2 regions of the Brevibacillus sp. genome follow, and region 1 is predicted to be linked to the other one. Evidence: riboswitches for the same ligand, from Rfam matches in the RefSeq annotation. Region 1 holds a riboswitch; the other holds the start of a gene.

Region 1 (10,479 bases):
GAGATAAAAGCAGAAACCGATACAAATCGCAATCGTGTACGGGAACAGGTCGAACTTCCCGCCTTTTTCAAAAATCGAGGTGATCGCGCCAATCCCCGCGCCGAGGATAATGCCTGATTTGATCGCGTTCGGCACGAAGTTGACTACCCGTTTGGCAAGCCCGGTGACGCCCAAAATAATCGATAGCAGCCCGAGCGTCAACTGGAAGGCAATCAGGGCGTACACCCGATCCGGCCCTTCGGGAAATTGCCCGACAAACAGCACGATCAACGGAATCGCAGGGGTAATCCAGCCCGGAATGACCGGATCGCCCAGCAAGTGGTGCAGCAAATACAAGAAGCCATTTAAAATGACGACAGCCAAGCCGACCTCAAACGGCATGCCAAGGTGATCGGCAAGCAACGTGATGGCGCCGAGATCGACGGCGCACATCAGCAATCCTTGCAAGTAATCAGGCCATTCAAAACGATAATGCACGAACGGCAGGCGAATTTTGAACGGGCCAGCCGGAATATACGGAGTCTCTGCACCATCTTTGCGTTGCTTCCACTTCATGTGATATCCCCCTCTTAGTAAGCTGCGCGATATATATCTTCTATGTCTTTTTTCCGCAAGGTGCGGGGATTGTTTTTCAAAAGCCGGGTCTGCTTCATCGCTTCTTCCGCCATCTCGGCAAGCGCTGTCTCAGGGATGTTGAACTCGCGCAACGACTGGGGAATTTCCACGTAACGGCACAGACGCGTCATCGCTTCGATCGCTTTTTCCGCCGCTTCATCCAGGCTCAGGCCAGTTGTATTTTCTCCGAGCGCCTGGGCGATGTCTCCCAACTTTTCCAGGCAGGCGATCTTGTTCGTGCGCATCACGTAAGGCAAAAGCAGCGAGTTGCTGACGCCGTGCGCCATGTGGAAGCGTCCGCCGAGCGGGTAAGCCAGGGCATGTACAGCTCCTACCCCTGCATTTCCGAAGGCAAGACCCGCCATCAACGCGGCTGTAATCATGGCTTCGCGCGATTCGATGTTGTCCGGGGCCGCGTACGCTTTTGGCAGGTGAACGGCGATCAGCTTCATCGCGCCAATCGCCAGCGCGTCCGTGACTGGGGAGGCAAACTTGGAAATATAAGCTTCCACTGCATGCACCAACGCATCCACGCCGCTCGCAGCGGTAACACTCGGCGGGCACGTCAGCGTCATCATCGGCGAGACGATAGCCACATCCGGCAGCAAGTAAGGGCTTACAATTCCTTTTTTTACTTGCTCCTTCGTATCAGACAAAATCGAGATATTGGTCACTTCCGAGCCTGTTCCCGCTGTGGTCGGAATCGCGATCAGCGGCAAGCCCGGCTGCTTGACCAGATTCGTGCCAAAATACTGTTCGATGCTGCCCTCATTAGTCGCCATGACCGCAGCCGCTTTCGCAATGTCGATCGCGCTTCCTCCGCCGACCGCAATCAGCCCGTCGTAGCTTCCTGCGCGAATCATGCTGACACACAGGTCGACGATTTCGATTTCCGGCTCCGGATTGACGTCCGGGAAGATGCCTGCCTTCATCGGCAAAAGCTCCTCGACTTGCGCTACCACCCCGGCCTGAATCAAAATATGGTCGGTGACGATCAGCGGACGCTGCACCCCCAGCCGGGCGACTTCCTCTGCAAGCAATGCCAGCGAATCGCGGCCTGTGACCAGCTTGTTCGCAGCAGCAAATGTAGAAATGTTCATGTTGTCACTCTCTCCCTTCTCTGTGCTGCCACTTAAAAGCAACTCCCGTGCCAAAGCCTTAAAATTCGCTGCACTCAACCTCGTTTGCTTCCGGCGAAATGGTAGATTTCCGCTCGCGAAACCACCTTTTCTCACATGTTCGTCACATTTTTCACTCTCGCTTTGCCCGGAACAAAAAGCAACCGTTTTCATCCGATCACCGATCATGTTTCAAATCAAAATACATCATATTGATTTGTTTTCGAATCAAATTGTTGTTGATTCTTGCCATCTCCCTTGTTTGTTGGACTTCAATCGGTCAAAAATGTTTTATGCTTAAAATAGTCTGTCAATTGGCAATTTTCGTTTGACAAGCTATTTGGAATAATTTACTATCAAAAGAACGCATGCGAATATCTATCGCGGATGAATATTGTGGGAGAGACTAAACTTACCGTTTAGCACCGAAGGAGCAAATCCTGACCCCCAGGACAAATCTCTCAGGTAAAAGGACCGCAATGGGACGCATCTCTGGAGAGAGCCATTGGCCACCAAAGGAGTTAAACACTCTCAGGTAAAAGGACAGAGGAAAATAGGAACCAGCCTATTTTTCCCGTTCCTTTTTTTATTGGCGAAAAATAGGATTGCTGCTAGAAATCGCTGCGCTTTCAGGGGAACAGCCACATCCCCACTCGGGCAAACAAGGAGGGAGCAACCGGAAGCAAACAGCAAAAAATAAGGACTCACTGAAAAATGTAAGCGTTTTTTCCGTTGGAAGTAACTTAATGATGTATTTATTCTGTACAGCTATGTTACTATGAGAATTATAAAGAACCATAAACTTTTGTGAAGAAAAAGTCGTCGAGCAAGTAGTTGTCTTTCCAAGTAACTGTGCAGAATCAGACAGAGAGAAAGAGGGGGATCACATGGAACAACAAAAATTGGCGAGAGGTCTGAAAAACAGACACGTTCAACTCATCGCAATCGGTGGAGCCATTGGTACCGGACTATTTCTGGGTGCGGGAAAATCCATTCACCTCGCCGGGCCATCCATTTTGTTTGCGTACCTGATTACTGGGATTATTTGCTTTTTGATCATGCGCTCGCTCGGTGAACTTCTCCTGAGCAACCTGAACTATCATTCCTTCGTCGACTTCGTAAAAGACTACCTCGGAAACATGGCTGCGTTCGTCACAGGCTGGACGTATTGGTTTTGCTGGATTTCGATTGCCATGGCCGATTTGACGGCTGTCGGCTTGTACACACAGTATTGGTTTCCGGGAGTGCCGCAATGGATGCCGGGGTTGATTGCCCTCGTAATTTTACTTTTCATGAACTTGGCAACCGTGAAGCTGTTCGGAGAAATGGAGTTTTGGTTCGCGCTGGTAAAAGTCATCGCGATTCTCGCCTTGATCGTCGTCGGTATCGTCATGATCGTCAAAGGCTTCTCTACCAACTCCGGCGCTTCCAGCTTCACGAACTTGTGGAGCCATGGCGGGATGTTCCCGAACGGAATCAACGGCTTCTTACTTTCGTTCCAGATGGTCGTCTTCGCGTTCGTCGGCATTGAGCTGGTCGGGCTGACTGCCGGAGAGACAGAAAATCCTGAGCGCGTCATTCCAAAAGCGATCAACAACATTCCGATCCGCGTCTTGCTGTTCTACGTCGGTGCGCTGATCGTGATTATGAGCATCTACCCATGGAGTGCGATCGTTCCGACAGAAAGCCCGTTCGTGCAAGTGTTTGCCGCAATCGGAATTGCTGCCGCTGCGGGAATCGTCAACTTTGTCGTACTGACCTCCGCCGCTTCGGCATGTAACAGCGCCGTCTTCAGTACAAGCCGAATGGTCTACTCTTTGGGCAGAGAACAAAACGCGCCTGCGGCCATGACCAAGCTCACGACTCGCCAAGTTCCTGCCAATGCCCTGTTCTTCTCTACCGTCGTCATTCTCATCGCCGTTGTATTGAACTACATCATGCCAGAAGGCGTCTTCACGCTGATCACGAGTGTCTCGACGGTTTGCTTCCTGTTCATCTGGGGCATTACGGTCATTTGCCACCTGAAATACCGCAAGACAAGACCAGAGCTGGCAGCGCAAAACAAATTCAAAATGCCGCTCTATCCGTTTGCCAATTACTTGATTCTCGCTTTTCTCGCGTTCATTCTCGTCGTGCTCGCACTTGCTGAAGACACGCGCGTTGCCTTGTTCATCACACCTGTCTGGTTCATCATGCTCGTGGTGATTTACAAGCTGCGCAAAGCGAAAGTCGATCAGGTCAAAATTGCCGAAAACTCGTAAGCGGTAAGCGACACAACCAAAAACCACATTCATGAACGAATGTGGCTGCATGAGTAAAACAAACATCCCGCGATGGCGTCAGGCGCTCGCGGGATGTTTTCCTATTCGTTCAACTCCGGTTCGCTGCCGATGTGCAGCTGCCACTTTTTCATCTTCTGGACGAGCGCACTTTGGCTGATCCCAAGCGCTTCTGCTGCCAGTCTGGTCGTCCGGTGCGTCTGGATCGCTTGGCTGATCATGCTGCGCTCCAGTCGTGCCACCGCATCGCGCAACGACGTCGGCTCCGCTTGCGGAAACACCTGTTGCAAAAAGCCGGGCAAATCTCCCACGTCAATCGTGTTGTGAAAAGTCGTGACAACCAGCCGCTCGACCAGGTTCGCCAGCTCCCGGATGTTCCCCGGCCAACTGTAGTTGGTCAGCCACTCGTAACACTCCAGCGTCATCGTTTTTTGCTCGTTGTACTTTTCGTTGAATTTTTCCAGATAGGACTCAAGCAGCGGGACAATCTCTTCCCGGCGCTGCCGCAGCGGTGGAACCTCGAAAGTGACGATGTTCAGCCGATAGTACAAATCCTCGCGGAACAACCCTTCCCGCACCAGCGTAGCCAAATCCCGATGAGTCGCCGTGATGATCCGCACATCTACATGTCGCACTTGCGTGGAGCCGACGCGCATGAATTTGCTTTCCTCCACGACCTTCAACAGCTTGACTTGCAGCTCCAGCGGCAAATCGCCAATCTCGTCGAGAAAAAGCGTACCGCGATGGGCGCTTTCCAAAATGCCGACCTTGCCTTGCTTGAGCGCTCCCGTAAACGCACCCGGCTCGTAGCCAAACAGCTCAGCCTCCACCAGATGGCCCGGGATTGCCGCGCAGTTCAACTCCATAAAAATTTCGTTGGCTCGACTGCTCCTGGCGTGGATGTATTTCGCAATCATGCTTTTCCCTACACCCGTCTCGCCCTGCAACAAAATTTTTGCATCTGTCTTGGCGACTTTGTCAGCCAGGCGGAAAAGCGAGCGCGTCGCTGGCCCGAGCACAACATCTTCCAGCCCCATCTGATCGGCAGGGGGCACATCGCTTTGCAGCAGCTTTTGACTATCCAGCTCGTGCTTCAAGCGAATCAGCTCGGTGATGTCCCGGACACTGCTGATGATGTATAAAATCTCGCCTGCGGACGACAGCACAGGCGTCGCGGAAACGATGATTTTGCGGCTGTTGCGTATCGTCTGGATCAGCGTCACGGGCCTTCGCGTGCGGATCGTCTCCAGCGAAGCGGACACGGAGATCATGCCTTGCTTGATCAAATCGCCCATATGCTTGCCGATGACCTCTTCTTCGCGAATCCCGGTAATGCGCTGGTACGCCTGGTTGATGAACAAAGTAATGCCTGCTCCGTCTGTAATGTACACGCCGTCATACAGCGCATTAAACACGATTTGGCAAATCGGACTCTCGAAAAAAGCGTGAAGCTGCGCCTGCGAGCTTGCCTGCCGCTTTCGATCCGGCAAGCTCACTTCCGGCACCACGTACTCGACAATCGGCCGCGTCAATTCCCCGCGATGAATCGCATGGGCGATCGCTTCTACCGTCAAATAGCCGATAAATTCGTCTTCTTCACTGTATACTTCCTGCACTTCGTTCCGGTCTGGCGTAAAATGGGCGACGGCTTCCTCGACCGTCATCGTTGGACGCAATGGATGCATGTGCGATTCTCTCCCGGATGTCATGACCTGATCTCGCTCTCTTCAAATGGTTCCAATATTCCTTCGATCTTTATTCCTTGCTTGCGTTTGAGAAAAGCCATAAAAGGAAAATAAGAAATAAGACTGATAACCGCGGCGCCAAAAGTATAGACGATGACAGTGCCTGCCGCATTCGCCAGGCCGGCAAGCAAGCTGTCCCACATGCCGCTTGCTCCTGAATGTCCCTCTGTGGCACGCATCAAAAACAGAAAAAGCAGTTGAACAAGTCCGATCAAGAGACCCAGTGAAAAACCGGCTCCCACACATAGTTTGAGGTAGGAAGATATTTTCAAGTATTTCACTTTCCATACGGTGTACATGACTGTCACCCCTTCCTCTCTATTTTACTAGATGAATCGGGAGCAAGCCGCGCTTTTTCCGGAAGATTTTGAGATTTGTGTTGTAAAATGAAAACAACCTACATCACAGATTGCGAGGTCGTTCATGAAAACTTTTCACGTCAGCCATGCCCGAAAACTGACCATTCTCATCCTCCTGATCATCGTGGTCGCCTTCTCCCTGTCCGGCTACATCATGCGCTCCCAAACCAACCGGATCATGAAAGTCGAGATTGAGAACAAGCTGACCCTGCAAAGCCAGGCTCTGGCCGAACGGATGGACGCTTTCTTTGCGCAAAAAGCGTTGCTGATCAGGCAAATGAGCACCAACCAGGCAATCTTGCGCTACCTGCAAACCGTGCAGACGCGAGAGCATGCCTTCACCAGCCCGCATTACTTGGACGTAGCGACCGCATTGGACGGCATCCAGCGGCTGGACCACAACCTGGGCCTTGTATGGGTTTCCAGCAATGCGGGCAACTTCACGATCGGCAACACCGACACGCTCTCAGGAAAAGACTGGTCGCTCACCAAACGCCCCTGGTATCCAGACGCCGTCCGTTCCAATGACGTCGTTTTTTCCGAGCCGTACGCCGATTATCTCACGAAAAAAATGGTGACCAGCGGCACCATGAAGATTGAGGAAAACGAAAGGCTGCTGGGCTTCGTCGCCATCGATATTTTGCTCGACGACATTCCGCAAATGCTCGGCACGTACCCGATCGGGGAATCGGGCTACGCCATCCTGGTTTCCAAAGACGGAACGATCATGTACCATCCGAATCCGGAGCTTGTCAGCCGGCACAAGCTGACGGAACAACCAGGCGATCTGGCCAAAATCGGACAAAGCATGGTCGCTGGACAAAAAGGGTTGCAACTCGTCTCCATCGACGGCAACAACTATTACATCGGCTACTCCCCTGTCTCTTCCACGGGCTGGTCTGTCGCAGCCGTACTGCCTGCCAGCGAAGCGCTAGGACAATTGAACTCTGTACAAGACTTGTCCAGCCTGATTACCAAAGTTTCCATTTTCGTTCTGGTCAGTCTGCTCTCGCTTTTGCTGCACTTCATGTTAAAGGAACAGCGGCGGATTCAGGCCGAACTGCGGGCAGCCAAAGAAGAAGCGGAGGAAGCGAGCAAGGCGAAAACCGACTTTTTGGCGCGGATGAGTCACGAAATCCGCACCCCGCTCAACGGGATCATCGGACTGTCCCAACTGATGCAGAAAACGGTGATGACGGTGATGCAAAAAGATTACTTGGACAAGGTGCTGTCTTCCTCCCAAGTATTGCTCCGCCTCATTAACGAGATTCTCGACTTTTCCAAGATCGAGGCTGGCAAGCTGGAGCTGGAAAAGGCAAGCTTTGACCTCGACGATTTTGTCCGGCGGCTCTCGCACATGCTGAGCATTTACCTCGGGACGAAGCAAATCGAAATCATTCTCGATCTGCCGCCGAAAATGTTGCCCAAACTGATCGGGGACCAGCATCGGCTCGAGCAAGTGTTGCTCAATCTGTGCCACAACGCCATCAAGTTTACCGAGCAAGGATACGTCTCTGTGCGAATCACGCTGGAAAAAGAAGAAGGACGACTGCTGTACTTGCATTTTGCCGTAGAGGATACAGGCATCGGCATGTCGGAAGATCAGCTCGGCAAGCTGTTTGAACCGTTCACACAGGCAGATGGCACGACGAGCAGAAAATACGGCGGCACCGGACTTGGTCTGGTCATCTCGCGCAGCCTTGTCGAGATGATGGGCGCCACTCTCGAAGTGACTAGCGCAATCGGCAAAGGAAGCTGCTTCTCCTTCACCCTCCCGTTTGAACACGCGCCCTGGCGGGAAAGCGAAAGCCCTGGCTCCATGCTGCCACCAGGCTACGAAGGCCAGCGTGTCCTGATTGTGGAAAATCACGACAAAATGCGAAGCAGCATGGCTGACATGTTGTTTGGCTTAAACTTTTCGCCTATTTGCGTCGCCACCTGGCGAGAGGCTTTCGAGCTGTTGGAACACGCTGAAGCGCACAACCCGTTTCGCTTTGTGTTCGTCGACATGGAAGCGGAAGACATGTACGGCGTAGAATCGTTGCAGCGGCTGCACGCGCTCGCCGAGCTATGCGACGCAGCGACGATTGCCATGACGACAGAGTACGGCCGCGACGAGCTGGCCTCCCTGGAGGAATCCGCCCAGCCTGACGCTGTTCTGATCAAGCCGATTAACCGGATGGATGTAGCGCGCGCGATACTGGGGGCACAGGAGCACAAGGAAACACATGTGACCGAGACTTTGCAGAAGCCGCAGTCCGCTCCTTACGAAAACGTCCTCTTCCCCGGATATCGCGGCAAAATTTTGCTGGCAGAGGACAACGAGATCAATCAGCTGGTAGCGGTAGAGTTCCTCCGGCGCGAAGGTTACGCTGTGACCGTTGCCAAAAACGGGCAAGAAGTGCTGGAGCTTTTGGAGACGAGAAAATGGGACCTGATTCTCATGGATGTCCACATGCCGGAGATGGACGGTTGTGAAGCGACGATCCGCATCCGCCAGCACAAACAGTACGCCAGCCTGCCCATTATTGCGATGACGGCGAGCGTCATTAAAGCCGAACACGACAATTGCTACCGTTCGGGGATGAACGGCGTCATTACCAAGCCGATTCATTTGGGCGAGATGAAGGAAACATTGAAGCGAGCAATTCCCGTACCTTGTCTGGATGTCTCGCTCGCACTGGAGCGACTGGATGGAAAAATCCCGATATACACGCAAATTCTCCGTTCATTCTCTAAAGAATATTCGGATTTTACAACAAACCTCCAAACGGCGTTTCTCGCAGGAAACTTCCAGGAAGCAAGAAGAATGATTCACACTCTCAGTGGTGTTGCGGGAAATTTGTCTGCACAAAGATTGCTTCTTTTATCAAGAAAAATGGAGGCGCAGCTTTCTGCTTCTGTAAATCCGAACGATTATCAAGAATTTATGAGCGAGCTGGAATGGCAGTTGAACGAAGTGTTAGCGTTAGCAAACGAATGGCAAGAAACTCTGGCAATCTCCTAACATTTTTTTAGCATTTTTCATGAAATTAGGTCCATTCTCCTCGCTTTTTTGCTAAAATATGAGAAAAGTATTAGGAAAAAACGAAAAATTGCTAGCTCTTTCCCATTTTTACGAATAACTTTCTCCCAGAAAGAGTGAGGAATCTGATGTACAACCTATTGATTATCGAAGACGATCAGATTATGGGCGAAATGCTGGCCATGTATTTAACCGAAGAAGGCTATTCTGTAAAAATAGCGGATCATGGACAGAAAGGCTTGGACATGGCGCAATCATTTGCTCCGGATGTCATCCTCGTGGACATGATTCTGCCGGATATGAGCGGTACCAGGATATGCAGCGAGCTGCGCACCTTTTCCGTTGCTCCCATCCTGATTGTCTCGATGAAGACAGACGTATCCGATCGCGTAGAGGCTTTGCAAGCTGGAGCGGACGATTATATTTGCAAGCCTTTTTCCTTGCGAGAGATTTCCGCAAAAATCGGAGCCATGATCAGACGAACCCACCAATACCAACAGCCTGCTGCCCCAGAAAGCGGGGAACAGGCTGACACAGCAGTCGCGAGTTCCGAGAATACTTTCCTGCTCGATTTGGAGCGCAGGGCGATCTTTGTCAATCAGTTTCACGTCGAAACGACTTTTTCCGAATTTGAGATTATGCGTCTGTTCATTACAAATGAGGGAAAAGTATTCAGTCGGGAGGAATTGCTCTACGAACTGCGCGGTTTCGATTCTTTTGTGACAGATCGGGCCATCGATGTTCACATCGCCAACCTGCGCAAAAAAATCGAAGACAATCCGAAGGAACCGAAATACATCCGCACCGTTTGGGGTGTAGGATACAAGTTCGTTTCTAAAAACTAGCAGACAAATGGCATCGTCTCCTGCGAGATGGTGCTATTTTTTTGAGATTATTTCACACTATCCTAATACATAGACAGAAACTTATCTAATACATCCCGTGCATAATCAATCCCAGAAGAAATGGACGCAAAATGGAGGGTAAATAAAACATGGAGTTTACATCGTTACTGACGAGCGAGGATCTGGAGCACAAGCTGAGACTGGCCAATGATTTGCAAGAAGCAGTACGGCTTGAACAGCTGACTTTGCATTACCAACCGCAGTTCGAAACCGTCTCTGGCAACGTACGCGGTTTTGAAGCTTTGCTCAGATGGCACCATCCGCTCTTCGGACCGATCTCCCCTACGGAATTTATCCCGCTCGCCGAAGAGATCGGACTGATTTATTCCATCGGTGACTGGGTCATCCAGACCGCTTGCCAAAAAAACAAGCAAATTCAAGAAAAGTACATGCCCACTTCCGTCATGTCAGTCAACATCTCGGGCCTGCAATT
Region 2 (10,479 bases), on a different contig from region 1:
GCCGTACGCTTCCACCGTCTCTTTCGCATCCGGATGATTGCTGATGACCATGGGAATATCGACGAGAATTTCCTGCGATTTGACTCGCCAGAGCAGCTCGACAAGGCAATGATCCATTTTGGAGACGAAAATCGCCATGCGTTTTCTTTGGCTTTCCTTGCTGAGCCGCCAGTCCATCGGGTAATCCTCGGCCATTTTGGCCAAGTCCTGCTCCAACTGTGAAAATGCCGTCGGAAGAGAGTCGAGGTCAAACAAAATGCGCATGAAAAACATCCCGTCGCGCGGGTCTGTCGTGTGTTGGTCGAACTGAACGATGTTCGCTTTGTAGCTGAGCAGCAGATTGGAAACGGCAGAGATGATGCCCAATCTCTCCGGGCAAGAAATCAAGAGGACGGCGCGGTTCTCATTTTTTGCAGGCTCGTGGTTCATATGTATGTTCCTCCCATTCTGGATGCTTTTCCCTCTTCATAGACATAGACTGTCCAAAACCGTTGGAAAAGCTGCGATCAGCTTTCATGGCATGGACAAACAAACAAGCAAGCTCCCGCCCTGTCAAGCAACAGGCGCGGGAGTCGCGTTTATTTGGCAATCGTCGCTTGCGCCACCTGCTCATGCGCATGGTAGGAGCTGCGGACGAGCGGCCCTGATTCCACATGGGCAAAGCCCAGCTTCATTCCCAGTTCCTTAAATTCGCGAAACTCATCCGGCGTGTAGTATTTCAGGACGGGCAAATGCTTTTTCGTCGGCTGCAAATACTGCCCGAGCGTCATAATATCGCAGTTGACGGCGCGCAAGTCGTGCATCGTCTGCACGATTTCCTCGTCCGTTTCCCCTACGCCAAGCATGATGCTGGACTTTGTTTTCTGCCCGGGCCGAAGCTTTTTCGCATTTTGCAAAAGCGTCAAGGAACGCGGATATTTCGCTCTCGCCCGCACCCGATCCGACAGGCGCTCGACTGTCTCGATGTTGTGGTTCAATATGTCCGGCTTTTCGGCCAAAACCGTCGCCAGCGCCTCCTCCGATCCGCCGAAGTCGGGAATCAATACTTCGATGCCTGTCAGCGGATTGCGCTCGCGAATCGCCCGGATCGTCTCCGCGAAAATCGACGCTCCGCCGTCGCGCAGATCATCGCGCGCAACCGAGGTGACGACCACATGCTTCAAGCCCATTTTCGCTGTCGCAATCGCTACCTTTTGCGGCTCTTCCTGGTCAAGCTCGGTTGGCAGGCCCGTTTTCACGGCGCAAAAGCGGCAGGCGCGCGTGCAGATGCTGCCCAAAATCATGAACGTCGCCGTGCGGTTGCTCCAGCATTCGTAGATGTTCGGGCATTTCGCTTCCTCGCATACGGTGTGCAGGTTGCCGCCGCGCATGATCGCTTTCAGCTCTTTCATCTGCTCATTCGTATGCAGCTTGATTTTCAGCCATTCCGGTTTTCGCTCAGACGAGGGCACCTTCATTGGCTTGGCTCCCCTCTGCTTTCGGCACAGCGTTTTCCTCTGCCGGCTTCCGATAGCGCAATACGGGCTTGCGCGCCGCCGTCACCTCATCCAGACGCGAGACAATCGTCGTATGCGGAGCTTCCTGCACAATCGTCGGATTTTCCTCCACTTCTTTCGCAATCGCAATCATGGCGTCGATGAACTGATCCAGCGTCTCTTTCGACTCCGTCTCGGTCGGCTCGATCATCATGCACTCATCCACGATCAGCGGGAAGTAAATCGTCGGCGGGTGATAGCCGAAATCAAGCAGACGTTTGGCAATGTCCAGCGTGCGCACGCCCAATTTCTTTTGTTTGCGCCCGGACAGGACAAATTCATGCTTGCAAATGCGGTCGTAAGGAAGATCGTAGTACGGCGCCAGCTTGCGCATCATGTAGTTCGCATTCAACACGGCTTCCTGGGAGACGCGCAGCAACCCTTCCGGCCCGTTGGCGCGAATGTAGACGAACGAGCGCAGCAAAATCCCGAAGTTGCCGTAAAACGCTTTGACCCGTCCGATCGATTGCGGAATATCGTAGTCGAGGCGATACGTGTCGCCCTCCTTGACCACCTGCGGACGCGGCAAAAACGGCACCAGCTCTTTTTTGCAGCCGATTGGGCCAGCGCCAGGACCGCCGCCGCCATGCGGCCCGGTAAACGTCTTGTGCAAGTTCAGATGCACCACATCGAAGCCCATGTCTCCCGGGCGAGCGATGCCCATGATCGCGTTCGCATTCGCTCCATCGTAGTACAGCAAGCCGCCCGCCGCGTGGACGATCTCGGCAATCTCCTGGATGCTTTCCTCAAACAAGCCGAGCGTGCTCGGATTCGTCAGCATCAATGCAGCCGTGTCTGCTCCCACGACTTTGCGCAGCTCCTCCAGATTGACGTTTCCCTGTTCATCAGAAGAAATCGTGACCGTCTCCAAACCAGCGACTGCCGCGCTCGCCGGATTCGTCCCGTGCGCCGTGTCAGGCACGATCACTTTCGTCCGTTTTTCCCCGCGGCTCTCGTGGTAAGCGCGAATCATCATCAGCGCCGCCCATTCGCCCTGTGCTCCCGCCGCAGGCTGCAAGCTAACCGCATCCATCCCGGTAATTTCCGAAAGCTCCGCCTGCAAGTCGTACAATACCCGCAATGCGCCCTGCATCGTTTCCTCCGCCTGGTACGGATGAATTTTGGCAAAGCCGGGGTAGCGAACGACATCTTCGTTGATTTTCGGATTGTACTTCATCGTGCATGAGCCGAGCGGATAAAAGCCGGAGTCGATCCCGTGGTTGCGGTTGGACAGCCCGGTGTAGTGACGCATCAAGTCCAGCTCGGATACTTCCGGCAGCTCCGCAGGCTGCTTGCGCAAATACTGTGCGGGGAAAACTGCGTCCAGCTCCACCTCTGGGACATCGCTCTCAGGCAGGCTGTAAGCGACGCGACCCGGCTTGCTCATTTCGAAAATCAGCTCTTTTTCCTTGTTAGTTTGCACGGCCAATCTCCCCCAATCCTTGGACAAGTGCGTCGATCTCTTCTTTCGTGCGTGCTTCCGTCACAGCCAAAAGCATGTGGTTGGCCAGCTCAGGGTAATCCCGCCCGAGGTCGTAGCCCCCGACGATCTTTTTCCTCAACAGCTCGCGGTTGACTTCGCCTACGCTTTTCGGCACCTTGAGCACAAATTCGTTGAAAACAGGGCTGTGGTAAACGAGCTGGCAATTGTCCAGCTTCGCCAGCTCGCGCAGCGCATACTGGGTCTTCTGCACGTTCAGCCGGGCCATTTCCTGCACGCCGCGCTTGCCGAGGGCGGTCATGGCGACAGAGGCAGCCAGAGCGTTCAGCGCCTGGTTCGAGCAAATATTGGACGTCGCCTTCTCCCGGCGAATGTGCTGCTCGCGCGCTTGCAGCGTAAGCACGAATCCGCGGCATCCTTCCTGGTCAACGGTCTGGCCGACGATTCTTCCCGGGATTTTGCGCATGAGCTTTTCCTTGACGGCAAAATAACCGCAAGATGGCCCGCCAAGCTGCATCGGGATGCCAAAAGGCTGCGCTTCGCCGACGACGATATCGGCGTTGTACGCTCCCGGCGGCTGCAACACACCGAGGGCCAGCGGGTTGGCACTGACGACAAACAGCGACTTGTGCTGATGCGCGATTTTCTCAAGCGAAGCCAAATCTTCGACTGCCCCGAAAAAGTTCGGGTACTGCACCATGACCGCTGCCGTCTGTTCGTTTACCGCTTGCTCCAACGCTTCCAGGTCAGTCACGCCGCCCTTGCAGCCAATCTCGATCACTTCATAGCCTTGAGCCTTGGCATTGACCCCGAGAATTTCACGCGCTTCCGGATGTACCGCTTTCGACACGATGACATTTTTTCCGGCAACGCCGCCGACAGCCAGATTCGCCGCTTCCGCCAACGCCGTCGGCCCGTCGTACATCGACGAGTTCGCTACTTCCATCCCGGTCAGCTCGCAAATCATCGTCTGAAATTCAAAAATCGCCTGAAGCTCTCCCTGACTGATTTCCGGCTGGTACGGCGTGTAAGCCGTGTAAAACTCCGAACGGGAAATCACGTGGTTCACGGTGCTGGGAATGTAATGGTCGTAGATGCCCGCTCCGAGAAAATAGGCGTATTCGCTGCTGTCGACATTTTGTCTCGCCAGCTTGGTAAAATGCCGCACGGTTTCCGGCTCGGACAGCGCAGTCGGAATTTGCAGGCTGCCTTGAAAGCGGATCGCTTCCGGGATGTCCGCAAACAGCTCCTCTACGCTAGACAGACCGAGAAACGACAGCATCTCTTGCTTGTCTTCCGTTGTCATTGGCAAGTAACGATAGTTCACACTTATCCCTCCAAGGCAAAATCTGCATATTGTTCCGCAGAAAGCAGCTCGGACAGTTCATCCGGATTGCTGATTTCCACGACGATCATCCAGCCGCCGCTGTACGCATCGCTGTTGATGACTTCCGGGCTGTCTTCCAGCTCGCTGTTCACTTCCACCACTTTGCCGCTCACTGGCGAAAACAGGTCCGATACCGCTTTGACCGACTCGACCGAGCCCATGCTTTGATTCGCGACAACTTCGGCACCCACTTGCGGCAGATCTACAAATACGAGATCCCCGAGCTGGTTTTGCGCAAAATCGGTGATTCCCACGCGCACTCTCGTTTCGCTCAGCACCTCGACCCATTCGTGTTCCCTGCTGTACAACCAACCTTTGACGACTTTGCTCATGTCCTGATCTCCTTTGACTCGTTCGTATTCGGATTCATCCGTTTCCTGATTTTTTAGCGTTTGTAAAAAGGGGATTTGACCGTTACCGCCTCGACCCGCTTTCCGCGAATCTCCACAGCAAGCGGCGTGTCTACAGCTGCGTACTCTGCGCGGATCAGCGCCAGCCCCAAGTTTTTCTTCAATGTCGGGGATTGCGTGCCAGAGGTGATGTAGCCGATCGGCTCATCCTGCTCCCCTGCTTCTTGCGCAAACACAGGATAGCCTGGGCGCGGAATCCCTCTGCCGATCAGTTCGACGCCGACGAGCTTGCGCGGCACGCCTGCTGCTTTTTGCTTTTGCAGCGCCTCTTTGCCGATGAAGTCCTGTTCCTTTTGCAGCTTCACGGCAAAGCCGATCCCGGCTTCAAGCGGCGTGATGTCGGCCCCCAGCTCTTGCCCGTACAGAGGCAGTCTTGCTTCAAAACGCAGCGTGTCCCGCGCGCCCAGTCCGCACGGCAGCACGCCGTCTGCTTTGCCCTCCGCCAAAATTTTTTCCCAGAGAGAAGGCGCATCTGCCGCAGACACGTACAGCTCGAAGCCGTCTTCTCCGGTGTAGCCTGTGCGCGATACGAGCGCCTTGATGCCCGCGACATCCACGTCTTGCTGGAACCAGAAATAGCGGATTTGCGACAGGTCAGTTGCGGTCAACCGTTGCAGCACCTGCTCGGCAAGCGGGCCTTGAATCGCCAGTTGAGCCGTCGCGTCGCTCACATTTTCGACCGTGACCTCGCCTTTGGCATGCGAGACGATCCAGTCTACGTCTTTGTCGATGTTGGACGCGTTGATCACCAGCAAAAATTTTTGCTCGCCCTGCTTGTAGACAAGCAGATCGTCCACTGTGCCGCCATCCGGGTAGCACATCGCCGCGTACAGCGCCTGATTCGTTTGCAGCGTCGTCACGTCGTTCGTAATCAGCGACTGGACAAACGCGCTGGCGTCAGGGCCTTCAATCATGACCTCACCCATATGGGACACATCGAACAGTCCTGCCTTCGTCCGTACCGTGTGATGCTCTTCGATAATACTGCTGAACTGCACAGGCAACTCCCAGCCGCCAAAGTCGATTACCTTGGCGCCGTGCTGGGCGTAGAGCGGGTAGAGCGGCGTTCGTTTCAAAGCTTGAGCTTGCATCCAGCCTCATCCCTTCGTCTTCATTTCATGATTCTCTCTTTGACCGCCTCTCCGGTTGGCGTCACGGCAAGTCCGCCGAGAGCCGTCTCGCGGTAGGCGCGGGGCATTTTTTTTCCGATCTCGTACATCGCTCCGATCACTTCATCGCACGGAATCTGGCTTTCGATGCCAGCCAGCGCGATATCGGCTGCGGAAAAGGCGATGGAAGAACCGATCACGTTGCGCTTGATGCACGGCACTTCCACCAAGCCTGCAACCGGATCGCAGACAAGCCCGAGCAACGATTTCAAGGCGATGGCAGCCGCATGAACCGCCTGGCGCGGCGTCCCTTGCTTGATCTCGACGAGCGCGGCAGCAGCCATCGCTGTTGCAGATCCAACTTCTGCCTGGCAGCCTCCCGCAGCACCCGAAATAAACGCGCGGTTGGCGATCACATAGCCGATGGCGCTTGCCGTGAACAGCCCCATCACCAGATGCTCAAACGTATATTTTTGATTTTCGTGCAGCGAAAACAGGCAGCCGGGCAAGATTCCTGCCGAGCCCGCTGTTGGCGTCGCGACGATGATTCCCATGCGGGCGTTCATTTCCGAGGTGGCAAAAGCGAACTTCATCGCATCCCCGACAATCGGCCCTGTCAGCTGCTCCCCTTTTTCCAGGTAGCGCTCCAGCTTGTAGGCATCGCCGCCCGAGATGCCGCTTGGGGCGAGGGACTGATCGGACACTCCCTGATCGATCGCCTCTTTCATCCGGACGAGCCGCAGCTTCATCGTTTCCACAATCTCCTGCTCCGACCGCCCGCTTTTCGCGCTCTCGCGGGCCACCATCACTTCTGCTATGCTCCTGTTGGTCGATTCACAGAGAGCGAGCAGCTCTGTCATTGAAGTAAAGTCCATGCTATGCTCCCCCTACCGCAGCCTCGCAGCGTGTATTGTGCCAAAGCTTGTTGCGCAAGTCATCCAGATCGTACGGCGCGTTCAACGGAATATCGACAGCGAACTCGTTCACGTAAAACACTTTCGAGATGCCGCCGCCGAGCGAGACGCCGCCGATGACGGCGATATCGCGTGCTGTGCGGGCCTGGATCATGACGGTATTGGGATGATCGTAGTACGGGCAGTCGCCCCGCTTTTCGAATACGACCTGCAGCCCTTTCGCCGCTGCCAGCTCCAGCGCTACGCGTATCCGGCTGTCATCCGTGTCCATCCCGAGCAAGCCGCCGACCACTGCCTTGTCTGTCCCGTGCCCTTTGTACGTTTCCGAAAAAGAGTCGTAAAACACAATCGTCGCTGACTCGATTTCGCCGCCGAGAAAATCGTGGACGAATTTTCCGATCGTGACGACTCCCGCTGTATGCGAGCTGGAAGGGCCAACCATAATCGGCCCGATAATATCAAAGCAGCTGTTGTATACCATCGTCGCTCCTCCTGCTTACCTCACTGCGAGCTGTTGATACAGCGGATAAGATTCGCACAGCCCGCGAATTTCGCTTTTCACCCTGGCGGTCGTCGCTTCGCTGCCCTTGTCTTTGAGCACAGCGGCAATCGCCCGGCCAATCGTCTCCATATCCGCTTCCTTCATGCCGCGGGTCGTAATCGCAGCCGTGCCGATTCGCACGCCGCTCGTCACAAACGGACTTGCCGTATCGTACGGAATCGTGTTTTTGTTCACCGTAATGCCCGCCGCCTCCAGCAGATGCTCCGCTTCTTTGCCTGTCAAATCCCACGGCCGCACATCGAGCAAGACCAGATGGTTATCCGTTCCCCCGGACACGAGCGTCGCCCCTTCGCTTTTCAGCGTTTCCGCCAATGCCGCGGCGTTTTTCACCACTTGCTGCGCGTAGGTGACGAAGCTCGGCTGCAACGCTTCTTTGAAGGACACTGCCTTGGCGGCGATCACATGCATGAGCGGCCCGCCCTGGATGCCCGGGAAAATGGCTTTGTTGATCCCTTTGAAAATTTCTTCGTCGTTCGTCAGGATGATGCCGCCGCGCGGGCCGCGCAATGTTTTGTGCGTCGTACTCGTCGTGACATCTGCGTGCGGAACGGGCGAAGGATGCAAGCCTGCGGCGACCAGTCCGGCGATGTGCGCCATGTCCACCATCAGCTTGGCTCCGACTTTGTCCGCGATTTCCTTGAACCGGGCGAAATCGATCTGGCGCGGATAAGCGCTCGCTCCGGCAATCAGCAGCTTCGGCCGCTCGCGCAATGCTACAGCCTCGACTTCTTCATAGTCGATCCGGTGCGTATCTTCGCGCACGCCGTAAGCGACGACATTGAACCATTTTCCCGACAGGCTGACAGGGCTGCCGTGCGTCAAATGCCCGCCGTGGGACAAATTCATCCCCATGATCGTATCGCCGGGCGAAAGCAGGGAGAAAAAGACGGCCGTATTCGCCTGCGCCCCGGAGTGCGGCTGCACGTTCGCGTACGTTGCGCCAAACAAGCTGCTCACCCGTTCGATCGCCAAACGCTCGACGACATCGACATGCTCGCAGCCCCCGTAGTACCGTTTTCCCGGGTACCCCTCCGCGTATTTGTTGGTCAGTACGGACCCCATCGCCTGCATCACTTCTTCGCTGACGAAGTTCTCGGAAGCAATCAGCTCCAATGTTTGATGCTGCCGCTGCCGCTCGTCTTCCATCGCCGCCAAAATTTCTTGATCGCGCTCCTGCAAACTCACGATATCTCCCCCGTTTCAACTTTTGCTCGCTACCTTTCCCAAGCGTACGAACGCGAAAAAAGGACAATGGAAAGATAGACTCCTTTTTCGGAAAAAATCTACCTTTCCTCTGTCCTTTTTACCTGAGAGTTTGGCTTCGGTTCGCGAAGCTTTCCCCTTGGGTGGCTTGTGCAGCGCTCTCCAGAGGTGCGTCCAATCGTGGTACTCTTTACCTGAGAGATTAATCCCAAGGGTTTTTGGGACTTGCTCCTTCGGTGCCAGCCAGTGCGGCCAGTCTCTCCCACGATCATCATCCGCCGATATGCAGTTATTTGTTCAGTTGATGAATGCCGTGCCCGAGCGCTCCTTCTGCCGCTTCCATGATGATTTCCCCCAGGCTCGGATGGGCGTGGATCGTCTCGGCAATATCTGTCAGCGTGTGCCCTTTTTCAATCGCCAGGGCAACCTCGCCGATCAGATTGGACGCTTCCGGCCCGATAATCTGCGCTCCCAGCAGCAGCCCCGTCTCCTTGTCGCCCACGAGCTTCACGAAGCCTTCCCCGACGTTCAGAGACAGTGCCCGCCCATTCGCGGCATAAGGGAACTTGCCAACTGCCACCTCGTGTCCGCGCTCTTTGGCTTCCGACTCGGTCAGTCCCACGCTGGCAATCTCCGGATCGGAGAACACGACAGCGGGAATCTTTTTGTCGGTGAGCTTGCTGTCTTTGCCAGCGATGGCTTCCGCCGCGATTTTGCCTTCGTACGACGCTTTGTGGGCAAGAGCCGGGCCTTCCACCAGATCGCCGATCGCATACAGGTGCGGAACGCTCGTTTGGCATTGCTGATCGATCTGGATGAAGCCGCGCTCTGTCAACTTGACAGCGAGCTTTTCCAATCCCAGCCCCTCGATGTTCGGCCGTCTGCCAACCGTAACGAGCACATAGTCGGCGGTCGCCTGACGCTCTTCGCCTTTTGCCGCATAGGTGACGCTGACCTGTTCGGCTGTTTGTTCCGCCCCTTTGGCCAGCGCTTCGGTGTGCACTTCCACGCCGAGCTTTTTCAGCTTCCTCGCCACCAGACGCGACAGTTCTTTTTCAAAGCCAGGCAAAATCGAGTCCGAGCCTTCCAAAATCGTCACCTTCGTGCCCAGCTTGGCAAATGTCTGCCCCAGCTCGATCCCGATATACCCGCCGCCAATGACCAGCAAGCTTTTCGGCAATTCTTCAAGCGCCAGCAGTTCTGTCGAGGAAAGAATGCGGCCCTGGAATGGAAAGGCTTTCAATTCGATCGGACGCGAGCCTGTCGCGAGAATCGCTTGCTGGAATTGCACCTGTATGCAGTCGTCGCCATTTTTCACCTCAACCAGCTGCTCGCCGACAAGCCGCGCTTCCCCGCTGATTCTTTTGATCTTGTTGCCTTTGAGCAGCGAGCTTACGCCTCCGGTCAATTTGTCGACCACGCTGCGCTTCCATGCCTGAACCTTGGCGAAATCGACGCTCACTTCTGCTGCCTGCAAGCCGATGCTCGCGGATTGCGTCATCGCTTCGTATTGATGCGCCGCCGAGATCAGCGCCTTGGAAGGAATGCAGCCGCGGTTCAAACATACGCCGCCGACCGTGTCTTTTTCCACAATCGCGACCTGCTTGCCGAGCTGAGCCGCCCGGATCGCGGCTACGTAGCCCCCCGGCCCCGCTCCGATCACGAGGACATCCACCTGCTCTACTGTTCCGTTCGTTGTCATTTGTTCTCTCCACCTGTTTTTCTTTTTCTGTGTAAGGCGTCTCCCGCGGTTTTACCCCGCAGGAAGAGGCGCCTGCGCCTGCTTGCAGTCGGCCAACTGCTGCTCGTGGCTGTTCTGCCTGTTTCCGTTGTCAACCGCGACGAACAGCGAGCCGATCCGCAAAAGCTTCTTCCGGGCTGGACAAGGCGAAGCCCAGGAAAGGGTCGTAGTCCAGGG

What was found. A riboswitch is a leader RNA that binds a small molecule or an ion and turns the genes downstream of it on or off. The one in region 1 is predicted to bind glycine.
Region 2: another riboswitch for glycine. It lies ahead of glyA (serine hydroxymethyltransferase); the one in region 1 lies ahead of DEP07_RS01565 (amino acid permease).

The regions. Positions count from the first base shown of each region.
Region 1 is NZ_DOTK01000006.1:5,402-15,880, reverse strand. Features, by position in the region: gene DEP07_RS01575 (hypothetical protein) at 1-555, opposite strand, end outside; gene DEP07_RS01570 (iron-containing alcohol dehydrogenase) at 570-1,715, opposite strand; glycine riboswitch at 2,121-2,220, shown strand; glycine riboswitch at 2,224-2,282, shown strand; gene DEP07_RS01565 (amino acid permease) at 2,621-3,994, shown strand; gene DEP07_RS01560 (sigma-54 interaction domain-containing protein) at 4,096-5,697, opposite strand; gene DEP07_RS01555 (hypothetical protein) at 5,718-6,056, opposite strand; gene DEP07_RS01550 (response regulator) at 6,181-9,123, shown strand; gene DEP07_RS01545 (response regulator transcription factor) at 9,270-9,986, shown strand; gene DEP07_RS01540 (putative bifunctional diguanylate cyclase/phosphodiesterase) at 10,136-10,479, shown strand, end outside.
Region 2 is NZ_DOTK01000096.1:13,621-24,099, forward strand. Features, by position in the region: gene purU (formyltetrahydrofolate deformylase) at 1-429, opposite strand, end outside; gene lipA (lipoyl synthase) at 579-1,457, opposite strand; gene gcvPB (aminomethyl-transferring glycine dehydrogenase subunit GcvPB) at 1,438-2,922, opposite strand; gene gcvPA (aminomethyl-transferring glycine dehydrogenase subunit GcvPA) at 2,948-4,282, opposite strand; gene gcvH (glycine cleavage system protein GcvH) at 4,306-4,695, opposite strand; gene gcvT (glycine cleavage system aminomethyltransferase GcvT) at 4,749-5,864, opposite strand; gene sdaAA (L-serine ammonia-lyase, iron-sulfur-dependent, subunit alpha) at 5,885-6,757, opposite strand; gene DEP07_RS27695 (serine dehydratase beta chain) at 6,759-7,277, opposite strand; gene glyA (serine hydroxymethyltransferase) at 7,293-8,546, opposite strand; glycine riboswitch at 8,650-8,730, opposite strand; glycine riboswitch at 8,733-8,836, opposite strand; gene lpdA (dihydrolipoyl dehydrogenase) at 8,851-10,263, opposite strand; gene DEP07_RS27710 (iron-sulfur cluster biosynthesis family protein) at 10,394-10,479, opposite strand, start outside.